DNA from 2 places in the Micromonospora sp. NPDC004336 genome. Region 1 is predicted to be linked to the other one. Evidence: riboswitches for the same ligand, from Rfam matches in the RefSeq annotation. Region 1 holds a riboswitch; the other holds the start of a gene.

Region 1 (17,525 bases):
GGCGGCTGGCGCTGCCGAAGCTGCTGGCCCGCTTCCCCCGGCTCGCGGTCGCCGAGGCGCCCACCTACAGCGGCAGCCTGTTCCTGCGCGGCATCGACAAGTTGCTGGTGCACACCGGAGGGGAGTCGGCGTGAGCGTCCACCCGCAGGTCGAGGCGTACCGGGCCGCCCGCAGAGCGGCCGCCACCCCGCCGCTGTACACGCAGACCCTCGCCGAGGCCCGCGCCGCCGACCTCGCCGCGATCCGCGCCGGCGGCGGCGCGGTCGAGCCGGTGCACGAGGTACGCGACACGCGCGTGCCCGGTCCGGCCGGCGACCTGCCGGTGCGGATCCACCGGCCGGCGGGGGAGGGGCCGCTGCCCACCCTGCTCTACTTCTTCGGCGGCGGGTGGACGCTGGGCAGCGTCGACACCGCCGACGGCATCTGCCGGCGGCTGGCCAACGCGGTGCCCTGCCAGGTGGTCACCGTCGGCTACCGGCTGGCCCCGGAGCACCCGTTCCCGGCGGCCGTGCACGACTGCCACGCCGCCGCCCGGTGGATCGCCGCGCACGCCGAGGAGTTCGGCGCCGACCCGGAGCGGCTGGCCGTCGGCGGGGACAGCGCCGGCGGCAACCTCGCCGCCGCCGTCACCCTGCTGGCCCGCGACGGCGGCGGGCCCCGGCTCGCCGCGCAGCTGCTGGTGTACCCGAACACCGACCAGACCGGCGAGCCGGCGGGCGACGACGAGGACCCGCTGCTGTTCAACCGCCGCTCGGTCGCCTGGTACCGCGAGCACTACTTCGCCGACCCCGCCGACGCGGCGCACCCGCTGGCCTCGCCGCTGCTCGCCGAGGACCTGAGCGGCCTGCCGCCGGCGCTGGTGGTCACCGCCGAGCACGACCCGCTGTGCGCGGAGGGGGAGCGGTACGCCCACCGGCTGCGCGAGGCGGGCGTGCCCACCACCCTCACCCGGTACGCGGGCATGGTCCACGGCTTCTTCGCCATGCCGGGTACGTTCGACGACGGCCGGCGCGCCCAGGACCAGGCCGCCGCGTTCCTGCGGGAGCGCTTCGGCGTACCGCCCGGGGGCCCGGGCCGGGGCGTGGCGGCGAGCGCCGACCCCCACCCGGCGTCCGTCCGCGCCGCGGCGGGGAAGGCGGCCAGCGATGGCTGACCCGGTGCTGCCCCGGCAGGCCGCGGCGGTCGGCGAGTCGCCGGCGCCCGCCGACCTGACCGACTTCGCCGCGCTGGCCCGGGCGGCGCTCCCCGCCGACGTGTGGGACTTCGTCGACGGCGGCAGCGGCACGGAGACCACCCTCGCGGCCAACAGGCGTGCCCTCGACCGGGTGGCCGTGCTGCCCCGGGTGCTGCGGGGCGTGGACGCCCCGCGCACCGACGCGCGGCTGCTCGGCGCCGCCTGCGCCATGCCGGTGGCGGTCGCGCCGATGGCGTACCAGCGGCTGGTGCACCCCGACGGCGAGCCCGCGCTCGCGGCGGCGGCCGGCGCGGCCGGCGTGCCGTACGCGGCCAGCACGCTGAGCAGCGTGCCGATCGAGGAGATCGCGGCGACCGGCGCGACGGTCTGGTTCCAGCTCTACTGGCTGCGGGACCGGGCCCTCGTGGCGGACCTGCTGGACCGGGCGCACGCCGCCGGCTGCGCCGCGCTGATGGTCACCGTCGACGTGCCGATCCTGGGCCGGCGGCTGCGCGACGTGCGCAACGGCTTCGCCATCCCGCCGCACGTCGTCGCCGCCAACCTGCCGGCCGGGCGGGACGCGCTCGCGCACGCCGCCACGCCGGGCGTCTCGGCCGTCGCCGCGCACACCGGCGAGGTCTTCGCGCCCGCGCTGAGCTGGGCCGACCTGGACTGGCTGCGCGGGCGTACGACCTTGCCGCTGGTGGTGAAGGGCGTCCTCGACCCGCGCGACGCGGAGCTGGCGGCGGCCGCCGGCGCGGACGCCGTGGTGGTCTCCAACCACGGCGGCCGGCAGCTCGACGGCGCCCCCGCCACCGCCGCCGTGCTGCCCGAGGTGGTGACGGCGGTGGCCGACCGCTGCGAGGTGCTGCTCGACAGCGGCGTACGCGGCGGCGTCGACGTGCTGCGCGCGCTCGCCCTCGGCGCGCGGGGGGTGCTGGTCGGCCGGCCGATGCTCTGGGCGCTCGCCGCCGGGGGGCGGGCCGGGGCGCAGGCGGCGCTGGCGCTGCTGGCCGGCGAGTTCCGCGACGCCCTGGCGCTGGCCGGCTGCGCCGACCCGGCGGCCGTGCGCGAGCTGCGCGTGCTGACGGAGGCGCAGCGGTGAGCGACCCGGTGGACCTGCACGTCGCCGACCTGCATCCGGCGGTGGACGATCCGGCGCTGAACTCGATGAACTTCCTCAACGAGGTGGCGCAGCACTACCCCGACGCGGTGTCGCTGGCGGCCGGCCGGCCGTACGAGGAGTTCTTCGACGCCGCCGCGCTGCACCGGCACCTGGAGACGTTCCGCCGGCACCTCGCCGACGACCTCGGGCAGAGCCCGGCGCAGGTGCACCGGACCCTGTTCCAGTACGGCCGCACCAAGGGCATCGTGCACCACCTCGTCGCCCGCAACCTCGCCGTCGACGAGGACGTGACGGTCGACCCGGAGTCGATCGTGGTGACCGTCGGCTGCCAGGAGGCGATGTTCCTGGTGCTGCGGGCGCTGCGCGCCGGTCCGCGGGACGTGCTGCTCGCGGTCGCCCCGACGTACGTGGGGCTGACCGGGGCCGCGCGGCTGCTGGACCTGCCGGTGCGGCCGGTGGCCGGCGGCCCGGCCGGGGTGGACCTGGCCGACCTGCGCGAGCAGGTGCGCCGGGCGCGGGCGGCGGGGCTGCGCCCGCGCGCGTGCTACGTGATGCCGGACTTCGCCAACCCGTCGGGGACGCGCATCGGGCTGGCCGACCGGCGGCGGCTGCTCGACCTGGCCGCCGAGGAGGACCTGCTGCTGCTGGAGGACAACCCGTACGGCCTCTTTCCCGCCGGGGACGCGGGGCGGCTGCCCACGCTGAAGGCGCTGGACACCGCGCGGCGGGTGGTCTATCTCGGCTCGTTCGCCAAGACCGTGCTGCCCGGCGCCCGGGTGGGCTACGTGGTGGCCGACCAGCGCGTCGCTGGCTCCGACGGCGGCGTGGGCCTGCTCGCCGACCAGCTCGCCAAGATCAAGAGCATGGTCACGGTGAACACGTCGGCGATCGCCCAGGCGGTCGTGGGCGGGGCGCTGCTGGAGCACGGGTGCAGCCTGGTGGCGGCCACCGCCCGGGAGCGGGCCGCGTACGGCCGGAACCTGCGCCACCTCGTCGACGGCCTGGCCCGGCGCTTTCCGCCCGACGCCTCGCCGGTGCGGTGGAACGTGCCCGCGGGCGGGTTCTTCGTGGTGGTCACCGTGCCGTTCGCCGTCGACGACGCGCTGCTGCACCGCTCCGCCCGCGAGTACGGGCTGCTCTGGACGCCGATGGCGCACTTCTACGACGACGGCACCCCGGTCGACGCGCTGCGGCTGTCGGTCAGCGCGGTCACCCCGGAGCAGATCGACCTCGGCCTGGACCGGCTGGCCGAGCTGGTGGCCGACGAGACGGCCCGACGGGAGGCGGGCGCGGCCGCGGGATGACACACCGCGTTCACCGCACGGCAATCCGCGACTGCCCGTGTTCCGCCGTCCTGGGTGGACACTCATAATGGACGCCATGGTCGCCTGGGAGTACGCGTTGCTGGTCCGCCGCTATCAGGGGCAGGGCCGCAACTTCCATGTCAGCTTCATCTGGTACGGCCCGGACGGGTCCCGCCGGGACATCACCGCGTACGGCGACACCGCGATCGCGCACCTCAACCGGGCCGGCCGGGAGGGCTGGGAGCTGGTCTCCGCCGCCGAGGACGTGAACAACATCCAGGGCAGCACGGAGGTGCACCGCTACCACCTGAAGCGCCCCATCGCCTGACCTCGTCGGCGCGGGCGTCGGCCGCCGTCTGCTCGGCGGTGTTGTTAGCGTTGCCCTCCGGCCGCCGCCGATCGGCCGCCCGCCCCGGGCGCCGGCGGGCTGCGGCGGGAGGAGGAACGGTGGCGCAGCCGGCAGCCGGGGCGCCCCGGCACGTCGTCGGGGTCGACTTCGGCACCCTTTCCGGTCGGGCGGTCGTCGTGGACGTCGCCGACGGGACCGTGCGGGGCGAGGCCGTCCACGAGTACCGGCACGGGGTGCTCACCGAGCGGCTGCCCGACGGGACGCCGTTGCCGCCGGACTGGGCGTTGCAGCACCCCGACGACCACCGCGAGGTGCTCCGGGTCGCGGTGCCCGCCGCGCTGCGCGCCGCCGGGGTGCGCCCCGGGGACGTGCTCGGCATCGGCGTCGACGCCACCTCCTGCACCGTGCTGCCCACCCGCGCCGACGGCACCCCGCTCTGCGAGCTGCCCGACCTCGCGGGCCGGCCGCACGCGTACCCGAAGCTGTGGAAGCACCACGCGGCCCAGCGGCAGGCCGCCCGGATCAACGACGTCGCCGCCGCGCGCGGCGAGCCGTGGCTGCCCCGCTACGGCGGCCGCGTCTCCGCCGAGTGGCAGCTCGCCAAGGCGCTGGAGGTGCTGGAGGACGACCCGGAGGTCTTCGACCGGGCCGAGCGCTTCATCGAGACGGCGGACTGGCTGGTCTGGCAGCTCTGCGGCCGGGAGACCCGCAACGTCTCCGCCGCCGGCTACAAGGGGCTGCGCCAGGACGGGCGGTACCCGTCGGCGGAGTTCCTGCGCGCCCTGCACCCCCGCCTCGACGGGCTGCTGCCCCGGATCGACGGGCCGCTCGCGCCCCTCGGCGCCCGGGCCGGCGGGCTGACCGCCGAGGCCGCCCGCTGGACCGGCCTGCCGGTGGGGACCGCCGTCGCGGTCGGCGCCATCGACGCGCACGTCACCGCCGCGGCGGCCCGCTCGGTCGAGCCGGGCCGGATGCTCGCCGTACTCGGCACCTCCACCTGCCTGATCATGAACGCGGCCGCCTACCACGAGGTGCCCGGGGTCTGCGGCGTGGTCGACGGCGGCGTCACCACCGGAGCCTGGGGCTACGAGGCGGGGCAGAGCGGGGTCGGCGACATCTTCGCCTGGTACGTCCGCAACGCCCTGCCGGCCGGCTACGCCGACGAGGCGCGCCGCCGCGGGCTGAGCCCGTACGAGCTGCTGGACGACCTCGCCGCCGCCCAGCCGGTGGGCGGACACGGGCTGCTGGCGCTGGACTGGCACAGCGGCAACCGGTCGGTGCTGATGGACCACGAGCTGAGCGGCGTGCTGGTCGGGCTGACGCTGGCCACCCGGCCCGAGGAGATCTGGCGGGCGCTGCTGGAGGCGACCGCCTTCGGCGCCCGGACCGTCGTCGACGCGTTCACCGCCGCGGGGGTGGCCGTCGACGAGCTGACCGTGGCCGGCGGACTGACCGGGAACCGGCTGCTGCTGCGGATCTACGCCGACGTGCTCGGCCGGCCGCTGCACGTGGTCGACTCCGCCCACCCGGCGGCGCTGGGCGCGGCGATCCACGCGGCGGCGGCCGCCGGGGCGTACCCGGACGTGCCGGCCGCCTCGGCGGCGATGGGCGCCGGCCGGCGCGAGACCTGGCACCCCGACCCGGCCCGGGCCGCCGCCTACGACGACCTGTACGCCGAGTACCGCGCCCTGCACGACCACTTCGGGCGGGGCGGCACCGACGTGCTGCACCGCCTGCGCGCCCTGCGCCACCGCGCCCGCCCCCGCTGACGGCGCCGCCTCCCCGCATCAGCGCGGTGGCGGGTCGGGCGGGGGCGTCGTGGGGTGTGCGTCGGGTCAGCGTGGCGTCCCCGCGCGTCAGTTCGGCGATGCCCCCGTGCGGTGGGCCGGGCGGGGCGGCGGGGAGCGCCGCGCCGGTTCAGCCCGGCGGCGCCGCCGCGCCAGCTCGCGGCGCCCCCGGGCGTCAGTTCGGCGGTGTCCCCGCGCAGCGGGCCGCGCGGGGACACCGGGGGAGCGTGCGGCGGGTCAGCCCAGGTCGACGGCCGGGTAGAGCGGGAAGCCGCCCAGCAGGTCGCTGGCCTGCTTGCTCACCCGGTCGGCGACGGCCGGGTCGAGAGCGTACTTGGCCTTGGACGGGGTGCCGTCCGCGTTCGCGCCCGGCCTGGTCTGGCTGAGCACGGTGTGGATCAGCTCGGCCGTCTCGTCCATCTGCGCCGGGCCCAGCCCACGGGTGGTCAGCGCCGGGGTGCCGATGCGGATGCCGGAGGTGTACCACGCGCCGTTCGGGTCCTGCGGTACCGAGTTGCGGTTGGTGACGATGCCCGAGTCGAGCAGCGCCTGCTCGGCCTGCCGGCCGGTGAGCCCGTAGCCGGTGACGTCGATGAGCACCAGGTGGTTGTCGGTGCCGCCGGTGACCAGCTTGCCGCCCCGGCGCAGCAGCCCCTCCGCGAGGGCCTGGGCGTTGGTGACGATCCGCTGGGCATAGTCGGCGAAGTCGGGCCGGCGGGCCTCGGCCAGCGCGACGGCCTTCGCGGCCATCACGTGCGGCAGCGGGCCGCCGAGCACCATCGGGCAGCCCCGGTCGACCTGGTCGGCCAGCTCCGGCTGGCAGAGCACCATGCCACCACGCGGGCCGCGCAGCGACTTGTGCGTGGTGGTGGTGACGATGTGCGCGTGCGGCACCGGGTCGAAGTCGCCGGTGAAGACCTTGCCCGCGACCAGGCCGGCGAAGTGCGCCATGTCGACCATGAAGGTGGCGCCGACGGAGTCGGCGATCTCGCGCATGATCCGGAAGTTGACCTTCCGCGGGTACGCCGAGTAGCCGGCGACCAGGATCAGCGGCTTGAACTCCCGGGCGGCCTCGGCGACCTTGTCGTAGTCGACCAGGCCGGTGGCCGGGTCGGTGCCGTAGCTGCGCTGGTCGAACATCTTGCCGGAAATGTTCGGCCGGAACCCGTGGGTGAGGTGGCCACCGGCGTCCAGCGACATGCCGAGCATCCGCTGGTTGCCCAGCTCCCGGCGCAGCGCGAACCAGTCCGCCTCGGTGAGGTCGTTGACGTGGCGCGCCTGGGCCTTCTTCAGCGCGGGGGACTCCACCCGGTCGGCGAGGATCGCCCAGAAGGCGACCAGGTTGGCGTCGATGCCGGAGTGCGGCTGCACGTACGCGTGGGCCGCGCCGAACAGCTCCCGGGCGTGCTCGGCGGCGAGCGCCTCGACGGTGTCCACGTTCTGGCAGCCGGCGTAGAAGCGACGCCCGACGGTGCCCTCGGCGTACTTGTCGCTGAACCAGTTGCCCATTGCCAGCAGGGTCGCCGGGGAGGCGTAGTTCTCGCTGGCGATGAGCTTGAGCGACTCGCGCTGGTCGGCGAGCTCGGCGCCGATGGCGTCGGCCACCCGGGGCTCGACGGCGCGGATCACCTCGAGGGCGCTGCGGAAGGCGGTGGATTCGGCGTTCGGCGACGACATGCGACCTCCAGTGACGTGCGGAAGGCCCAGGCGCTCGGCATGCGTCCTCATGACGGGACCGCTTCCCGATGGTTCTCCATCCCCACGCGCCAGTCACGGCCCGGCCCGATCCTACCGGGTCGGCCCGGCACACCCCCGTCCCGCCTCGAGTCCCCGGCTTGCCTCCCCACTCCCGGCTTGCCGGGCCCCGTTTGCCTGGTCACTCCCGGCTTTCCTCGCCCCCGCTTGCCTCGCCATCCTCGGCTTGTCTCGGCACCCCGGCTTGCCTGGTCACTCCTGGCTTGTCTCGGCACCCCGGCTTGCCTGGTCACTCCTGGCTTGTCTCGGCACCCCGGCTTGCCTTGCCTCCCGGGGCCCGTCCCGGCCCCCCTTCGCGATGGCCGCCTTTCTCGCCAGTCGGCCCCGCTTGACTGGCCTGCCCCGCCCTCTTCGCGTGCTCGCCCCTTCGCCTGCCGGCCCGTCTGCTCCTCGGGACCCGCTTCCCGCACCCCACCGCCCGATGCGTCCGCCGACCCGTCCCGTTCAACCCGTCCATCCCGCCAATCCGCCCCACCGGCGGATCAAGATCCGCTTGCCGGCACCGCTTGCTCCTCAAGATCTGCACAACATCCGGGATGTAGTGGCCTCAGAGCCGTAAGGAGGCCACTACATCAGGGAAGTTGTGCGGATCTTGGCGCGGGACGCGGGACGCGGGACGCAGGACGTGGGACTGGGGGCGCGGGCCCAGGCGCGAGACGGGGAGCGCGGACGTGGGACGGGGCCCGGAACGCGGGGCGTGGGACGGGGACGGGGTCGCCGGGCGCGGGTCCGGGACACAGGGCGCAGGTTCGGGCCCGAGGCGCAAGTGCGGACGTGGGGCGCGGGACCGGGGCGCGGTCGCGGGGCGCGGGTCCGGGACACGGGTTCGGGCCCGGGGCGGGAGTGCGGACGGGGGTGCGGGACGGGGGGTGCGGGCGCGGGGCGGTCGCGCGGACGTGGGGCGCAGGCCCGGGGCGCAAGTGCGGACGTGGGGCGCGGGACCGGAGCGGGGGACGGGGGCGCGGGACGGGGACGGGAGCGCGGACGGGGGCCCGCCGGACGCGGGGTGGGAGCGCGGACGCGGGATGTGGGGCGGGGGCGCGGGACGGGGCCGTGAGGGGCGGGGCGGGCGGGGGCGGAGACGTGTGGGGGCGGGGCGTGCGGGCTCGCGGTGGGGGTGGCCGGTCAATAGGATCGAGGTCATGGCGGCCGATGGGAGCGCGGGTGGCAGCCTGCTCGCCATCAGCGACCTGCACGTGGGGCACCCGGGTAACCGGGAGGTGGTGGAGGGGCTGCGTCCGGGGTCGCCGGACGACTGGCTGATCGTCGCCGGGGACGTCGGCGACACCGTCCGCGACGTCGAGTGGGCGCTCGGGCTGCTCAGTGAGCGCTTCGCGCGGGTGGTCTGGGCGCCGGGCAACCACGAGCTGTGGACGCCGCCGGCCGACCCGGTGACGCTGCGTGGGGTGGCGCGTTACGCGCATCTCGTCGACCTGTGCCGGCGGCTGGGCGTGCTGACCCCGGAGGACCCGTACCCGGTGTGGCGGGGGTCGGGCGGGCCGGTGCTGGTGGCGCCGCTGTTCCTGCTCTACGACCACAGCTGGCGCCCGGAGGGGTTCGACACCACCGAGGCGGCGCTGGCGGAGGCGTACCGGACGGGGATCGTCTGCACCGACGAGTTCCTGCTGCACCCGGATCCCTACCCGAGCCGGTCGGCGTGGTCCGCCGCCCGGGTCGACGAGACCGCGCGGCGGCTCGCCGGGCGGGAGCCGGGGCTGCCGACGGTGCTGGTCAACCACTGGCCGCTGCTGCGCGAGCCGACCCGGATCCTGCGCTACCCGATCTTCGCCCAGTGGTGCGGCACCGAGGCCACCGCCGACTGGCACCTGCGCTTCGACGCGGCCGCCGTGGTCTACGGTCACCTGCACATCCCCCGCACCACCTGGCACGACGGGGTGCGGTTCGAGGAGGTGTCGGTGGGCTACCCGAGGGAGTGGCGGACCCGGTCCGTACCGCCGTCGCTGCGGCGCATCCTGCCCGCGCCCCCGGCATGACGACGGGCCCCGGCGCACCGGGGCCCGTCGGAGGTGGGCGGATCAGGCCGTCACGGCGTCGAGCGACTTCTTGATCGCCTTGGGGTCGGTGGGCTTGCGCGGCGCGTCGGCGCGCAGCTCGATCATCCGCTCGCCGATCTCCTGGAGCTGCTTACGGCCGAGCGCCTCGCGCACCTTGGGGAACCACTCCTGCTCCTCCTCCTCGACGTGGTGCAGGACGTTCTCGATCAGCACCGTGGTCTTGGCGTTGAAGCGTTCGTCGTCGGCGTCCATGGTGAACAGCTCGGCGCAGAGCACGTCGGCGACGTGGTGCTCCTCGTACGACTCGAGGATGTCGTCCTCCAGGTCGGGCAGGAGCTTGCGGACCTCCGGGTACATCACCTCGTTCTCGAGGTAGGTGTGCACCGTGAGGGCCTCCAGGATCTCGCTCACCAGCTTCTGCCGCTTCGCGGCCGGCCCCTCCTCGGCATCCTGGAAGGCCTTGAACAGGCGGCGCATCTCCTTGTGGTCCTCTTTCAACAGGACGATGGCATCGGTGGACACCGGTTGACCTCCTCGGCTCGTCTGACGCCTCCTCCCGTACCCCGGCCGTGAGCAGCGAAAACGGGTGGGGCCCGGCGGAATGCCGCCGGGCCCCACCACGGGTAGTGCGAGTGGTTACCGCACCACGTTGTACGCGTTGACCATGCCGGCGCCGTAGAACCCGTTGCGCTTCCCGCCGGAGCAGGTGGCGTCGTAGGCGTTCGGACCGGCCGCGATCAGCGGCACCGGGTTGTAGACGCCGCCGGGGCAGGGGATCGACTCGGCGGTGTTGGCCAGGAAGGCCGACAGCTGGCCCGGGGTCATGCCCGGGTGCGCCGACACGGCCAGGGCGGCCACGCCGGCGGCGTGCGGCGAGGACATCGAGGTGCCCTGCTTGTAGCCCCAGCCGTTGGTCTTCGTGGCGGTGTTGTAGGTGGTGGACAGGATGCCGTCGGAGGGGGTCGAGGTGCGGCCCTGCGTACGGAAGCGGGTGTCGCCACCCGGCGCCGTCACCTCGACCACGCCCTGCCCGTACGAGGAGTAGTAGCTCTTCTCCCCGGTCGGGCCGACCGCCGAGACCGTCACCACGCCCGGCGCCTCGCCGGGAAGGACGAGGCAGGAGCTGGTGAGGTTCTCGCGCTCCTCGGGCGTGCCGTTGTTCGGGCTGCCCGTGTCGGTGATCTTGTGGGCGAGGTCCCAGTTGGAGTTGCCCGCGGACGCGACGTGCAGCACGCCCTTGCTCTGCGAGTAGCGCAGGGCCCGCTGGATCGCCTTCCACACCGGGCGCTGACGCGCGTCGTTGCGGCAGTTGAGCTGCCACGGGTCGATGTAGTAGCTGTTGTTGGTGACCTGCATGCCCTGCTCGGCGGCCCACATGAACCCGCAGACCGCGGCCTCCGGGAAGATGTAGCCGTCGTCGTTGACGACCTTCACGGCGGCCAGCTTGGCGCCCGGGGCGACACCGGTCACCCCGACGCCGTTTACGGCGGCGGCGATGGTGCCGGCCACGTGGGTGCCGTGGTCGGAGGTGGTCGGGTTCCACGCGGACTCGGTGGTGTCGGAGACCCCACCGACGCAGGACGTGCTCTTGTTCTTGGCGATCTGGCTCGCCAGGTCGGGGTGGCTGGAGGAGATGCCGCTGTCCAGCACGCCCACGACCACGTCGGCGCGGCCGGCGTTGACGGCGTGGGCCTGCGGGACGTCGATCATCGGCATGTCCCACTGCTGACCGAAGAGGGGCTCCTTGGTCGGGTCGGCGGTCGTGCTGACCGCCTCGGCCGCCGAGACCTCCAGGGTCTCGCCCTCCTCGAGGGCGGTGCCCAGGCCGGCCGTGGACGCCACCGAGTCGACGCCCGCGCCCGCCACGTCCGTGGCGAAGTCGGGGTTGGTCGACCGGACGACGAGCACGCCGATCTGGTCGTAGCTGGCCACCACGGTGCCCTTGGCGGCGGCCACGCGGGCGGCCGCCTTGTCGGTCTTGGCGCCCTGAGGGGCGAGCACCAGGAACGTGGTGTCCGGGCCGGCGGCCGACGCCGCCGGAGCCAGCCCGCCGGCGACGGCGAGGCCGACACCGAGCGTCACGGCGGACGCGGCAGCCAGTGTCTTGCGACGGAGGTTCTTCACACAGACTCCCAGGGGGCTGTTTCCAGCCGGGTACGCCCCCTGGCGGGGAGCGGCCGGCGGGAGGAGGGCGGGACGCCCGCCTCCGATGGATCAGCGTAGGAGTGGCCTGTGGCGTTACACACATCCGTTCGGTCAGACAAAAGGTGTCAGACGGTGGCGAGGGTGTGGGGGATCTCGTCCAGCAGCTCCCGGGCGAGGAACCCGATCCGGCCGTACCGCGGCACCAGCCGCTGGCCGCTGACCGCGTGGGCGAACGCCGCCCAGCACGCCGCCTGCGCCGGCTCGGCGCCCCGGGAGAGCAGCCCGGCGAGGAGCCCCGCCCGGACGTCCCCGCTGCCGGACGTGCCGAGGCCCGCGTCGCCGCTCTCCTCCCGCCAGCTCCGGCCGTCGGCGGTGGCGATGTGGCCGTAGAGCGAGACGACGGCGTCGTACCGGCTGGCCAGCTCGACCGCGTCCGCGTCCAGGTCGTCGCCGGGGTCGCGCCCCAGCAGGTGCCGGGCCTCGGTGAGGTTGGGGGTCAGCACCACCGGCCGCCCGGAGCCGACCAGCAGGTCCGGGGCGTGGCTGAGGGCCCCCAGGGCGTACGCGTCGAGCACCAGCGCCGTCTCCCGGGCGGCCGCGTCGAGGACGAGGCGCAGCAGGCGCGCCGTCTCGTCGATGTCCTTGAGGCCCGGGCCGACGGCGACCACGTCGGCGTCGGCCACCAGGTCGGCCAGCAGCTCGCCGGGCCGGCCGGCGACCGCGCCGTCGGCGGTCTCGGGCAGGCCCACCACCAGCGCCTCGGGCACCTGGATGCTCAGCGCGGCGGCGGTCGACTCGGCCGCGGCCAGTTGCAGCACGCCCGCCCCGGCCCGCAGCGCCGCCACGCCGGCGAGCAGCACCGCGCCCGGGGTGAACCGCGAGCCCCCGACCACCAGCACCGTGCCGCGTGCCTCCTTGCCGCCGGTCGGCACGGGCAGCGCCCAGTCGCGCAGCAGGCCGGGGGTGATCACCCGGGTGTCAGACCGGTTCGGCATGGACCTCGTCCTCCCTGGTCGGCCGGGCACCCTGCGCCCGCAGGTGGCCGACGTCGTTGAACACGTCGGGGGTCAGCCGGCCCTCCGGCCCGGCGGACCAGCCCGTGACGGAGCAGTTCGCGATGACCTGCTCCCGGGTCAGCGCCATCAGCTCCGCCTCGGTGAGCCCCTCCACCAGGTAACGGGTCAGGAAGACCAGAGCGTCGTGGCCGAACAGCAGCACCCGGCGGCCCTCGTGGTCGCGGCGCAGGTCGCCCAGGAGCGCGCGCAGGCGCAGCGCCACGTCCGTCCAGGACTCGCCGCCCGGCGGCCGGTAGTAGAACTTGCCGAGCCGGTCCCGGCGCCGCGCCTCGTCCGGGTGGCGGCGGCGTACCCCGTGCCCGGTCAGCCCGTCGAGGATGCCGAGTTCCCGGTCGCGTAGCCGCTCGTCCCGGCTGAGTGGGATTCCGGTGCCGGCCAGGGCCAGCTCGGCGGTCTGCACCGCCCGCAGGTACGGCGACACCACCGCGACGTCCGGCCGGCGGCCCTCGGGCAGGCCGGCCAGCCACCGCGCCGTGGCCCGCGCCTGCTCCTCGCCGGTCGGGCTCAGCGGCACGTCCGCGTCCCGGTGGGTCAGGTCGATCAGCTCGGCGCCGGACGCCTCGGCCGCCGTGGCCGCCACGTTCGCCGTGCTCTCGCCGTGCCGGACGATCCAGAGCGCTGCCAGTTCCGCCATGCGGCAACCCCTACCCGGGGCCCGGCGCGGATAACCGCGCCACTCGTGCGGGCACCGGGCGGAACGCTCAGGCTGCCGGGCAGCGGGCGAAGAGGGTGGTGAAGCCGGACTCGACGCGCTCGACGCCAAGCACCAGGCCCCTGCCCTCCCCGGCCATCGTCAGCTCCAGCTCTTCGTCGACCGTGGTCGACTCGAAGGTCACCCAGTCGAGCACGACGTGGTCGCGGCGGGCCTGGAACATGTCGCCGCGGTCCACGAAGACGCGCCATCGGCCGGCGCCGTGCTGCGGCACCGCGCCCCCGTGCTCGGTCTTCCGCCGGTAGCCCGGCACGAAGTCCTCGTCGTACAGGACCTCGTCGATCAGCGGGGCGGAAATGTCGGTGACGGTGAATCCACCGGCCGCGTCGAGGGTGAGCAGGTCCCGTTCCGGGCCGCACCAGGCACCGGTCACGTCGGCGCTGGTGGGCGGCGGCGACCCGCCCCCGCAGCCGGCGGCGACAGCCACCAGCACCAGCACCGCGTACGCCGTTCGTCCGCGCATGAACGCCCCCTTGGCTTCGCCGGATGGTAGTCCTGCGGCCGGGCGTGAACGGGGGCAGGCCGGGTAAGCGCTGCCGCCACCGAACAGCGAGTTGGGGAGGTAGTCCGTGGCGACCATGACGAAGGAACAGATCAGCCCGGTGAAGGATCAGAACTACGACCTGATCCACGTGCTGCAGATGTCGTTGAAGCACATCTGGAAGTTGGACACGTACATCGCCGACGCGGACGCGCGGGGCGACACGGAACTCGCCACCTGGTTCCGGAAGATGCAGGAGAACAACCGCAAGGCGGGCGAGCAGGGCAAGAAGATGCTCCTGGCGCGCCTCCAGGAGGACATGAGCTGATCGCGGGCCGGCGGGGGCCGGGCGGCCGGGATCTGGCCGCCGGCCCCCGCGCGTACGACCGGCGCGCGGGACGGCGCGGACCGCCGTCGACATGGACAATGGTCCATCCGGGTCACACGGATGGAGCTGCCGATGACGGTCATCAGGGGTCTGCGCGAGGCGCTCGTGCTGTTCGTGATCGCGCTCGTCGTGGCCGCGGTCTCGGCGGGGATCTGGATGGCGGTCGCGGGTGGTGACTTCCTCCACCGGTTCGGCGTCGTGCTCGTGGTCGTCGGCGCCCTGCTCGGCGTGACCAGCGACCTGACCCTGAGCCGGATGGGCATGCTCGACGCCCGGAGCATCTTCGGGCTCGCACCCGAGCGGGAGAGCGGGGGCGGCGGGCGGGTGCTGACCGGCGTCGGGGTCTTCCTCTTCGTCGGCCTGCCGCTGGCGGCCCTCGGCATCGCGCTGATCGCCTGAGCGACCCGTTCGCCTCGCGGCCGGCCAGCCGCGATCGGGGGCAGCGGTGGCCGCCGTCACCCCCCGGGTGGCCGCCCGCTACCCGGCTGCTCGACCGGCCACCGCACCCGGGCGCTCGGCCGATCGTCTCTCGCCGCCCGACGACCCGGTCCCTTGTCGCCCGGCCCCTTCGTCGCCCGGCCTGTTCGCCGCCCGGCCCGGGCCCGGCGCGCTGCCTCCCGGCGCCGGCCGGTCGCCGCTACGGTGTGAGTCGTGGCGACGGCGGCCGAGGAGATCACGGTGGGGGAGCGGGTCGTCCGCGTCTCCAGTCCGGACAAGCCCTACTTTCCCGAGCTGGGGCTGACCAAGCTGGACGTGGTGCGCTATTTCCTCGCCGTCGGCGACGGCATCCTGCGCGCCCTGCGAGACCGGCCGACGATGCTGGAGCGGTGGCCGCGCGGCGTCTTCGAGGGTGCGAAGATCGGCACCCGGCAGGACAACCGGGGCGACGCCTTCTACCAGAAGCGGCTGCCGGCGGGCGCGCCCGAGTGGGTGCGCACCGCGCACATCACGTTCCCGAGCGGGCGTACGGCCGACGAGGTCGCGCCGAGCGAGCTGGCCGTGGTGATCTGGGCGGCCAACCTCGGCACGCTGCGGTTCCACCCGTGGCCGGTCTCCGCCGCCGACGTCGAGCGCCCCGACCAGCTGCGGATCGACCTCGACCCGATGCCCGGGGTGGGCTTCGACCAGGTGGTGCCGGTCGCCCACGAGGTGCGCGCGTTCCTCGACGAGCTGGGCCTGACCGGCTACCCGAAGACCACCGGCGGGCGGGGCCTGCACATCTACCTTTCGATCGAGCCCCGGTGGAGTTTCGGCGACTGCCGGCGGGCGGTGCTGGCGCTGGGCCGCGAGCTGCAACGCCGGCTGCCGGACCTGGTCACCACCACCTGGTGGCGGGAGCAGCGGGACCGCCCGGTCTTCATCGACTACAACCAGATGTCCCGGGACCACACGATGGCCTCGGCGTACTCCATCCGCCCGACCCCGAAGGCCCTGGTCTCCGCGCCGCTGGTCTGGTCCGAGCTGGACGACGTGCGGCCGGAGGACTTCGACGTCACCACGATGCCGGCCCGCTTCGCCGAGCGCGGCGACCCCCACGCGGGCCTCGACGGGCGGCGCTTCTCCCTGGAGCCGCTGCTGGAGCGGGCCGACCGCGAGGGGCTGGAGGCCCCGCCGGAGCGCTGAGCCCGCCGGCGCTGACGCGGCCGCCGGCCCACGCCGGCGCCCGGCCCACCACCGACCCGCCCGCCGGCCCGGCCGACGCCGGCCCGACCGACGCCGGCCCGACCGACGCCGGCCCGGCCCACGGCGACCCGGACCCACGGCGGCCCGGCCGCGCCGGCCCGGCTCACGGCGGTCGTGCGGCTCACTCCCAGGGGCTGCGCTCGCCGTCGAACTCGTCGAAGACCAGCCACGTGCGGGTCGACAGCACCCCGGCGATGCTCTGCACCCGGCCCAGCACCACGTCCCGCAGGGTCGCGTTGTCCGGTGCCCGGACCAGGGCCAGCACGTCGTGGTCGCCGCCGAGCAGCGCGGCGTGCTCGATGTAGCGCACCCGGGCCAGCTCCGCCGACACCTCCCGCCACGTGTTCTGCTCGATCTTCAACGCGACGTACGCCGAGGTGCCCAGGCCCGCCGCCTCGGGTGCGACCTGCGCCCGGAAGCCGGTGATCACCCCGTCGCGCAGCAGCCGTTCCACCCGGGCGTACGCGTTGGTGCGGGAGATGTGGATCCGCTCGGCGAGGGTGCGCACGGAGGTGCGGCCGTCGCGGACCAGTTCGTCGAGGATGCGCCGGTCGACCTCGTCGAGGGGACGGGCCGAACGTCCCGTTCCGGCCGCCGGCTCCCCGACCGGCCCGGATTCCTGGCTCATCTGGGTGCCATCCGAATGCCATCCGTCCCGCGTTTGTCATGGATCTTGAGTCAATCATCCGACGGCAGGAGCATAGGCCCACCACACGTCCCAGGAGGTCCCGCCGTGACGACCACACCCGAGGCGGTCCGCAGGGCATCCCCGCGCAGCCGCCGGAAGGCCACCCCGCCCGACCCGGCGAAGCCGCTGCTGCCGGCCACCGAGCCGATCCGCCTGCTCGATCCCACCGGTACGCCGCTGCCCGCCCCCGCCGACTACCCCGAGCCGCCCGTCGAGGCGCTCGCCGAGATGTACCGGCGGATGGTGATCGGGCGTCGCTTCGACGTCCAGGCCACCGCCCTGACCAAGCAGGGCCGGCTGGCGGTCTACCCGTCCTCGCGCGGCCAGGAGGCCTGCCAGGTCGGCGCGATCCTCGCGCTGCGCGACGACGACTGGGTCTTCCCGACCTACCGGGAGTCCATGGCGCTGGTCTCCCGGGGCATCGACCCGGTCGAGGTGCTGACGCTGCTGCGCGGCGACTGGCACTGCGGGTACGACCCCGCCGCCCGGCGCACCGCCCCGCAGTGCACCCCGCTGGCGACGCAGTGCGTGCACGCCGCCGGGCTGGCCTACGGCGAGGCATACCAGGGGCGGGACAGCGTCGCGCTGGCGTTCATCGGCGACGGTGCCACCAGCGAGGGCGACTTCCACGAGGGCGTCAACTTCGCCGCCGTGTTCAAGGCCCCGGTCGTCTACTTCGTGCAGAACAACCGGTACGCGATCAGCGTCCCGCTGTCCCGGCAGACCGCCGCCCCGTCGCTGGCGTACAAGGGCGTCGGCTACGGCGTGCCCAGCGAGCAGGTCGACGGCAACGACCCGGTGGCCGTCCTCGCGGTGCTCACCCGCGCGGTCGAACACGCCCG
Region 2 (7,284 bases), on a different contig from region 1:
GATGGCGGACCGTTATGGGGCGGTGCTGGGGTTGTTGGACGGCGGTGGGGTGTCGGCGGGGCGGGTGGCGGAGCATCTGGCGGGGTTGGCGCGGACGTTCGACGTGGCGGCGGGGGTGGCGCGGACGCGGTTCGCCTTCAGTGCGGACATCACGGCGGTGGCGCGGCCGGTGGTGGTGGACGGTAGTGCCGCGTTGGTGGCGTCGGGGTGGCATCGGGAGGCGATGTTCTGGATCGTGGCGACGTATGCGCGGTGTCACGCGGTGCTGACGGTGGACGCGCCGGGGCGGGGTGTGGAGTTGGCGCCGTCGTTCGAGGCGGCGGTGGCGGATCTGGGGGTGTTGTCGGTGGCGGCGCGGCGGCGGCGGGCGGACGAGGTGTTGGCGTTTCTGCCGGGGTGGTGTGCGGCGGTGGAGCGGATGGTGGTGCGGTGAGGGTGGGTTGTCGTGGTGGTGGGTGGCTGGCGGGCCGCGAACGCTTCGGGGTGCCGGGCGTTCGCGGCCCGTGTCGTCTGTTAGCGGGTGGTGGTCGGCTGGTGGTGCTCGGTGTGGGTGCGGAAGAAGGTCCGGATGTCCTCGGCGAGCAGGTCGGGCACCTCCATCGCGGCGAAGTGGCCGCCGTGTGCGAATTCGGACCAGTGTCTGATGTCGTAGAGCCGCTCGGCCAGTGGTCGTACCGGCTGGGTGATGTCGTGTGCGAACACCGCGACGCCGACGGGCGTCGTGCAGGGTTGGGTTCGGCGGGGGGCCTCGCGGTGCAGTCGGGCGGCGGAGGCGGCGGTGGCGGTGAGCCAGTACAGGGAGATGTCGGTGAGGATGCGGTCGTCGCTGATCTGGGAGCGTGGGTCGGTCCAGTGGGCGAAGCGTTCGGCGATCCAGGCCAGTTGGCCGACCGGTGAGTCGGTGAGCGCGTAGCCGATGGTCTGTGGGGTGGTGGCCTGGAGGGTCTGGTAGGGCGGGCGGTTCGCCATCAGGTGGCGGATCTTGTCGAGGCGGGCTTCGTCTGTTGGGGACAGTGGGATGTCGGCGTCCGGGTCGGGTCGGGTGGGCAGGTAGTTGACGTGTACTCCGACGACGTTTTGGGGTGCGATCGCGCCGAGGGCGAGGGAGATGCCGGAGCCGAAGTCGCCGCCCTGTGCGCCGTAGTGCTCGTAGCCGAGGCGGCGCATCAGTTCGGCCCAGGCGTGTGCGATTCGGACGGTGTCCCAGCCGCGTTCGTGGGTGGGGCCGGAGAAGCCGTAGCCGGGGATGGAGGGGATGACGAGGTGGAAGTCGCGTGAGAGGGGTTCGATGACGTCGAGGAACTCCAGGAACGAGCCGGGCCAGCCGTGGGTGAGGACGAGGGCGAGTGCTTCCGGGTTGGCGGATCGGACGTGGACGAAGTGGATGTTCTGGCCGTCGATCTCGGTGGTGAAGTGTGGGAGTTCGTTGAGTGTGGCTTCGTGTGTGCGCCAGTCGTAGGTGGTGCGCCAGTGTTCGGCGAGTTCCTTGAGTCGGGTGAGTGGGAAGCCGTAGTCCCAGCCGGCGTCGGTGACCTCGTTGGGCCAGCGGGTGCGGGAGAGTCGGTCGGTGAGGTCGTCGAGGTCGGCTTGGGGGATGTCGATGCGGAACGGCTTGATCATGGTGAGGGCTCCCGGGGTTTGCGTGACACCGGATTGTTGGTGCGACCAACGTTATCACGATCGTTGGTTTAGCCAACGGAATGTCGTGCTCTTCAGGGGCAGCGCGACCCGGCGCGTCGACGAACGCGGGCTGTCGCGGTAGGAGGGCCCTGCCGGCGGCCCGTCGCCTCCTACCGTCGCGCGGCGCGCGTGGCCGGTACCCTCCCCCGCCCGCGTCCGGCCGCACCGCGCCCACCGGTGGTCGCGGTGCGGACCGGGACGATCCTCACCCCACGTGGGGCGCCGCGCCGGCCGGTAGGTCGTTGCGCAGGCCGCACGCGTCGGCCACGGCGCGGGCGTCGGCCAGGTCGCCCCGCCGGGCCAGGACCGTGGCGATCCCCCGGCCGGCCGTCCGGGCGGATGCCGCGTCGGCCGCGACGTCCAGCAGCGCGAGAAGCGCGCCGAGGTCACCGGTGGCGGCCGCGGCGGCGGCGAGCCAGCCGGCCCAGTCGCCGGCGTGTTCCGGGGGGAACCGGTCGAGCAGCCGCGCGGTGGCGGCGCGGCCGGCCGGACCGAGCCGTACGGCGACGGCGGTGCTCACCGGGGGCCCGTACGACGCCCGCGCCGCCAGCGTGCCGACGACCTCCGCGAACAGGTCGGGGTCCCGGTCGGCCAGGTCGGCCTCCGCGGCCGCCTCGAACAGTGGCCACGCCCTGAAGAACAGCCGCCGGCCGTGCTGCGCCGTGCGCACCGCGTCGCGCAGGAACGACGTCGCCTCGTCGACGCGGCCGACGGCGGCCAGCCCGGCCGCGAGCCCGGCGTCGACGAGCGCCCGGTCCCCGGGCTGTAGCCGCGCCCGTAGCCCGGCCGCGCGGGCGTCGATGATCTCCGTGCGCAGCGCCGGGTCGGCGAGCACGAACACCCGGTGGAGCACCGGTGCGACGCACGGGGCGAGTTCCTGCGGGATGACGTGCGGGCTCTCCAGCACGTCGAGCACGGCCCGCAGGCGCTGCCCGGTGGCCTCGTCCGGCCGCTGGTCGAGCCACCGCGTGAGCTCGGACGCGAGCGGAGCCGGCCCGAACCCGGACGTGCGGCAGTCGCGCATGCGGGACAGCTCGGCCAGGGCGTCGTCGACCCGGCCGCAGGCGAGCAGCACCCGGGCGAAGCGGTGCCGGTAGGCCACCTGCCGGTCGCGGTCGCGGCCGCCCTTCGGGCAGGCGCGGAACGCGGCCACCACGGCCCGTGCGTCGCGCGCCCCGGTCACCGCCCGCGCCGCGGCGACCAGCGCCTCCTGCCGGTCGTGCGGGTGTAGTCGTGCCGCGAGTTCCAGGGCCTCTCCAGCGCGGCCGGCCTGCGCGAGGGCGCGTACCAGCGGCACCGACTCGGCCTCGGGCATGCCGTCGTCCAACGGGCCGCAGCGCCGGTCGATCTCGGCCAGCCCCAGGGGTGCCAGCAGGCTGGCGGCGCCGGCGAGGCGGGGGCGGTCGGCGTCGCCGAGGATCCGTGCCCAGTGCACCAACCGGTCCGTGTCGTCGCGGTGGGCGTCGGACAGCACCGCGAGGACTGCGGCGATGCGGCGTGTCCGGTTGCGGTGGGGGACGCTGCCGGGCCGGTCCTCGTACGGGTGGGTCACGAGGACCGCCCGCAGCAGCGCGTCCTCGGCCTCGGCGCAGCCGGCCGCGACGCGGGCGAACTCGCCGGCGGCCGGCGGGGTCTGGGACGAGTCGTAGGAGCGTGCGTTGACGCGGCCGGCGTCGATGGCCGCGGTCACCACGGCTCGCGCGGGCGTGCCGGTGAGCCGGTGGGCCGCTGCCAGCAGCGTGTCCGGTGTGGTCTCGCCGGCGCGCAACGCGGCCACCAGCTGGTCGGTGGCGGCCGGTTCCGTGTCGTCGGCCAGCGCGTGCGCCCATGCCGCCCGCTCGGCGGGCGGCATGGGCGGGACGTCGTCGGCGGCGAATCGGGCGAGGGTCTGGCGGACGCGCGCCACCACGGTTGCGCTCATTGCGGGCATCGTAGGGAGGGCCTCCGACAACGTCCGCGACGCGGGCCGCCGCCTCCTGTCGTGGCCGGCCCGGTCGGGCCCGACGAGGCCGACCGGGGCGCGGTGTGTGGGTGGTCGGGGTGCGGGGTCAGGCGTGGCCGGTGGCGCGTCGGGCGGCGTCGAGGGCGTTGCGGAAGAGCATGGCGACGGTGGTGGGGCCCACTCCCCCGACGCGCGGGGTGATGGCGCCGGCGACGTCGGCGCAGGACTCGTCGACGTCGGGCAGCAGGCGTCGGCCTTCGTAGCGCACGCCGCCGCCGACGACGACCGCGCCGGGGCGGACGTGTTCGGGCCGGATGATGCCGGGTACGCCGGCGGCGGCGATGAGGATGTCGGCGCGGCGGGTGTGGGTGGCCCAGTCGGGTACGCCGGTGTGCACGACGGTGACGGCGGCGTTGGCGGTGGGGCGCTTCTGGGTGAGCAGCAGGGCCAGGGGGCGGCCGAGGGTGGCGCCGCGGCCGAGGATGACGACGTCGCGGCCGGCGACGGGGACGTCGTGGAAGGCGAGGAGCGCTTCGATGCCGGCGGGGGTGCAGGGCAGCGGCCCGGGCAGGCCGAGGGCGAGCCGGCCCATGTTGAGCGGGTGCATGCCGTCGACGTCGAGGTCGGGGTCCATGGTCTGCAGGGCCCGGTCGTAGTCGAGGTGGCCGGGGATGGGGTGCTGGATGAGCAGGCCGTGCACGTCGGGTGCGGTGTTGAACTCGGCGATGACGCGGTGCAGGTCGGCCTGGGTGGCGGTGGCGGGCAGGTGGACGTGGGGTGAGTCGAAGCCGAGTTCGGCGGCCTGGCGCTGCTTGATGCGGATGTAGCCGGCGCTGGCGTCGTCGTCGCCGACGAGGATGGTGGCGAGGCTGGGGGTGGTCCCGGCGGCGCGCAGGGCGGTGACGCCGGCGGCGACGTCGGTGAGGATGCGTTCGGCCACGGGGGCGCCGGGCAGGAGTCGGGCGGTGGGCATGGTGCTCCTGTCGTCAGCGCAGGCCCAGGCGGTCGACCTGCGCTGGTGGAGCTCCCCGATGGTTGTCGCCATCCCCTGGCCGCCAGTCGCGTCGGGTTCAGCTTGCCACAGGACGCTCAGCCGAGGTCGACCAGGAGGGGCCGGTGGTCGGAGATGGTGGACAGGGGTGTGCGTACGGCGGTGACGGGCGGGAGGCGGTCGAGGCCGTGGCGGTCGGCGAGGACGTGGTCGAGCTGGACGCGGGGCTGCCCGGCGGGGTAGGTGGGGCGGCGGCCGAGGGGGCGCCAGCCGGTGAGGAGGCGGGCGGGGCCGGCGGGGAGGTTCAGGTCGCCGAGGAGGACGCGGGGCGCGGGCAGGGCGCGCAGGGCGCGGACGGTCTGGCGGAGTTGGTGGGCGTTCCAGCCGGGGACGAAGGAGAGGTGGGTGGCGGCGACGGTGAGCTGCCCGTGGGGGGTGTCGAGGACGGCGGCGAGCACGACGCGGGGTTCGTCGTGCAGGAGGGTGAGGCCGCCGCCGGGCCCGGGGACGTAGACGGGTGAGCGTACGGGGGCGGGACGCAGCCGGGTGACCTGCCAGGTGCGGACGCGGTAGCGGGTGACGAGGCCGATGCCGTAGCAGGGTTCGCCGTGCCCGTCGTCGTCGTGGCGCAGGGGGCGGAACTGTTCGCCGGGGGTGCCGACGACGGCGGCGGCGAAGCGGTGTTCGCCGGCGCCGAGGGCGCGGGCGGCGATGGCGGTCAGGTCGAGTCTGCCGCTGCGGCTCTGGTCGCGGTCGACCTCCTGCAGGGCGAGGACGTCGGCGTCGAGGGCGGTGACGGCGGCGGTGAGCCGGTCGGGGTCGACGAGGCCGTCGGTGAGGGACCGGCCGTGCAGCAGGTTGAAGGTGGCCAGGCGCACGCTTTGCACCCTACGTCGCCGTGGGAGGGTTGCCGGGTGTGGAAGGCGTTGTGGTGTTCGATGGTGCTCTTCGTGGCGGTGGGCGCGGCGGGGGTGTGGCTGCGTCGCCGGCGGGGCCGGTGAGCCGGGTCGGTCGGGTGGGTCCGGGAGCGGCGCGTGCGGCCGGGCCGGTGGGGCGGGGCGCTGGTGAGGCTGGCCACACGTGGTCTCGCGGGGCGGCCGGCGGTGGGAAGAATTGCCGGCCGTGGACCCCCTTTCGCTGACCACCCTGCTCGCCGCTGCCGCCGTGGCGGGGTGGATCGATGCCGTGGTGGGAGGTGGCGGCCTGTTGCTGCTGCCGGCGTTGCTGGTGGCGGCGCCGGGGATGCCGGTGGCGTCGGCGTTGGGCACGAACAAGCTGGCGGCCATCGCGGGCACGACGACGGCGGCGGTGACGTACGCGCGACGTACGAAGATCGACTGGGCGGTGGCGGGCCCGTCGGCGGGGCTGGCGGTGTGCTGCGCCGGGCTGGGGGCGGCGCTGGCGGGGTCGGTGCCGGCGTCGGCGTACCGGCCGGTGGTGCTGGCGGTGCTGGTGTCGGTGGTGGTGTTCGTGGTGCTGCGCCCGCAGCTCGGGGTGGTGGCGCAGCCGCAGCGGCGGACCCGGCGGCGGATGGCGGCGGTGGTCGCGGTCGCCGGCGTGGGCATCGCGCTGTACGACGGGCTCATCGGGCCGGGTACGGGGACGTTCCTGGTGCTGGCGTTCACCGCGCTGGTGGGTGCGGACTTCGTGCACGGCTCGGCGATGGCGAAGATGGTGAACGCGGGCACGAACCTGGGGGCGCTGGTGGTGTTCGCGGCGACGGGGCACGTGTGGTGGCTGCTGGGTGCGGCGATGGCGGTGTGCAACATCGCCGGGGCCGTGCTCGGGGCGCGGATGGCGCTGCGGCGCGGCTCCGGCTTCGTGCGGATCGTGCTGTTGGTGGTGGTGTTGGCGCTGGTCGGCAAGCTCGGCTACGACCAGTGGGTGGCGTCGACCTGACCGCCGCGCCGGCCGGGCCGACTGCTTCGGCGTCGCGGCGCCGGCCGGGCCGACGTGCACCCGGGCGTCGCCGCGACGGCCGGTGTGTGATCATCGGCGGATGCCGGTGCGCGCCGAACACGACCGAGCCGTCCTCGCCGGGCTGCTGGGGCGCGACCCGGTGCTGCACGCCTACCAGCTGGGCGATCTGGACGACTTCTTCTGGCCGTACACCACCTGGTTCCGGCGCGGGCAGGAGGTGGCGCTGCTGTACCACGGCGCGGACCCGCCGACGCTGCTGGCGTTCGCGGCGCCGCCGCGGGTGACGGAGCTGGCGGAGCTGCTGCGTGAGCTGGCGCCGGTGCTGCCGGCGCGGCTGTGGGCGCACCTGTCCCCCGGGTGCGAGCCGGCGCTGGCCTCGGCGTTCCGGATGCGGCCGGCCGGCCCGCACCTGAAGATGGCGCTGACGCAACCGGCCCGGCTGGCGGCGACCGAGCCGGCGGGCGCGGTGTTGGGCGCGGCCGACCTGCCGGCGCTGCGCCGGCTGTACGCGCAGGCGTACCCGGGCAACTGGTTCGACCCGCGGATGTTGGACACCGGCCAGTACGTGGGCGTCCGCGAGGGCGACGAGGTGGTGGCCGTCGCCGGCGTGCACGTGTTCTCCCCGGCCTACCGGGTGGCGGCGCTGGGCAACGTGACGACCCATCCCCGGGCGCGCGGGCGGGGCCTGGGCGCGGCGGTGGTGGCGGCGCTGTGCGGGCGGCTGCTGGAGAGCGTCACGCACGTGACGCTG

The links. A riboswitch is a leader RNA that binds a small molecule or an ion and turns the genes downstream of it on or off. The one in region 1 is predicted to bind ZMP and ZTP.
Region 2: it holds a riboswitch for ZMP and ZTP, as region 1 does, so the genes downstream of both, ACWENR_RS22170 (bifunctional 5,10-methylenetetrahydrofolate dehydrogenase/5,10-methenyltetrahydrofolate cyclohydrolase) here and ACWENR_RS21545 (glycine hydroxymethyltransferase) in region 1, are expected to answer to the same signal.

What each region holds. Positions count from the first base shown of each region.
Region 1 covers NZ_JBSGDY010000116.1:946-18,470, forward strand. Annotated here, with positions in the region: partial or broken gene ACWENR_RS21515 (cytochrome P450) at 1-134, shown strand, start outside; partial or broken gene ACWENR_RS21520 (alpha/beta hydrolase) at 131-1,051, shown strand; gene ACWENR_RS21525 (alpha-hydroxy acid oxidase) at 1,146-2,279, shown strand; gene ACWENR_RS21530 (aminotransferase-like domain-containing protein) at 2,222-3,604, shown strand; gene ACWENR_RS21535 (hypothetical protein) at 3,672-3,932, shown strand; gene araB (ribulokinase) at 4,052-5,722, shown strand; gene ACWENR_RS21545 (glycine hydroxymethyltransferase) at 5,978-7,417, opposite strand; ZMP/ZTP riboswitch at 7,435-7,524, opposite strand; gene ACWENR_RS21550 (metallophosphoesterase family protein) at 8,638-9,489, shown strand; gene ACWENR_RS21555 (hemerythrin domain-containing protein) at 9,532-10,032, opposite strand; gene ACWENR_RS21560 (S8 family peptidase) at 10,147-11,634, opposite strand; gene ACWENR_RS21565 (NAD(P)H-hydrate dehydratase) at 11,781-12,650, opposite strand; gene ACWENR_RS21570 (histidine phosphatase family protein) at 12,634-13,365, opposite strand; gene ACWENR_RS21575 (hypothetical protein) at 13,433-13,906, opposite strand; gene ACWENR_RS21580 (hypothetical protein) at 14,022-14,252, shown strand; gene ACWENR_RS21585 (hypothetical protein) at 14,385-14,711, shown strand; gene ACWENR_RS21590 (DNA polymerase domain-containing protein) at 14,964-15,935, shown strand; gene ACWENR_RS21595 (Lrp/AsnC family transcriptional regulator) at 16,117-16,623, opposite strand; gene pdhA (pyruvate dehydrogenase (acetyl-transferring) E1 component subunit alpha) at 16,729-17,525, shown strand, end outside.
Region 2 covers NZ_JBSGDY010000123.1:11,950-19,233, forward strand. Annotated here, with positions in the region: gene ACWENR_RS22155 (hypothetical protein) at 1-433, shown strand, start outside; gene ACWENR_RS22160 (epoxide hydrolase family protein) at 514-1,620, opposite strand; gene ACWENR_RS22165 (hypothetical protein) at 1,886-3,601, opposite strand; gene ACWENR_RS22170 (bifunctional 5,10-methylenetetrahydrofolate dehydrogenase/5,10-methenyltetrahydrofolate cyclohydrolase) at 3,729-4,595, opposite strand; ZMP/ZTP riboswitch at 4,611-4,695, opposite strand; gene ACWENR_RS22175 (endonuclease/exonuclease/phosphatase family protein) at 4,712-5,491, opposite strand; gene ACWENR_RS22180 (sulfite exporter TauE/SafE family protein) at 5,736-6,512, shown strand; partial or broken gene ACWENR_RS22185 (GNAT family N-acetyltransferase) at 6,613-7,284, shown strand, end outside.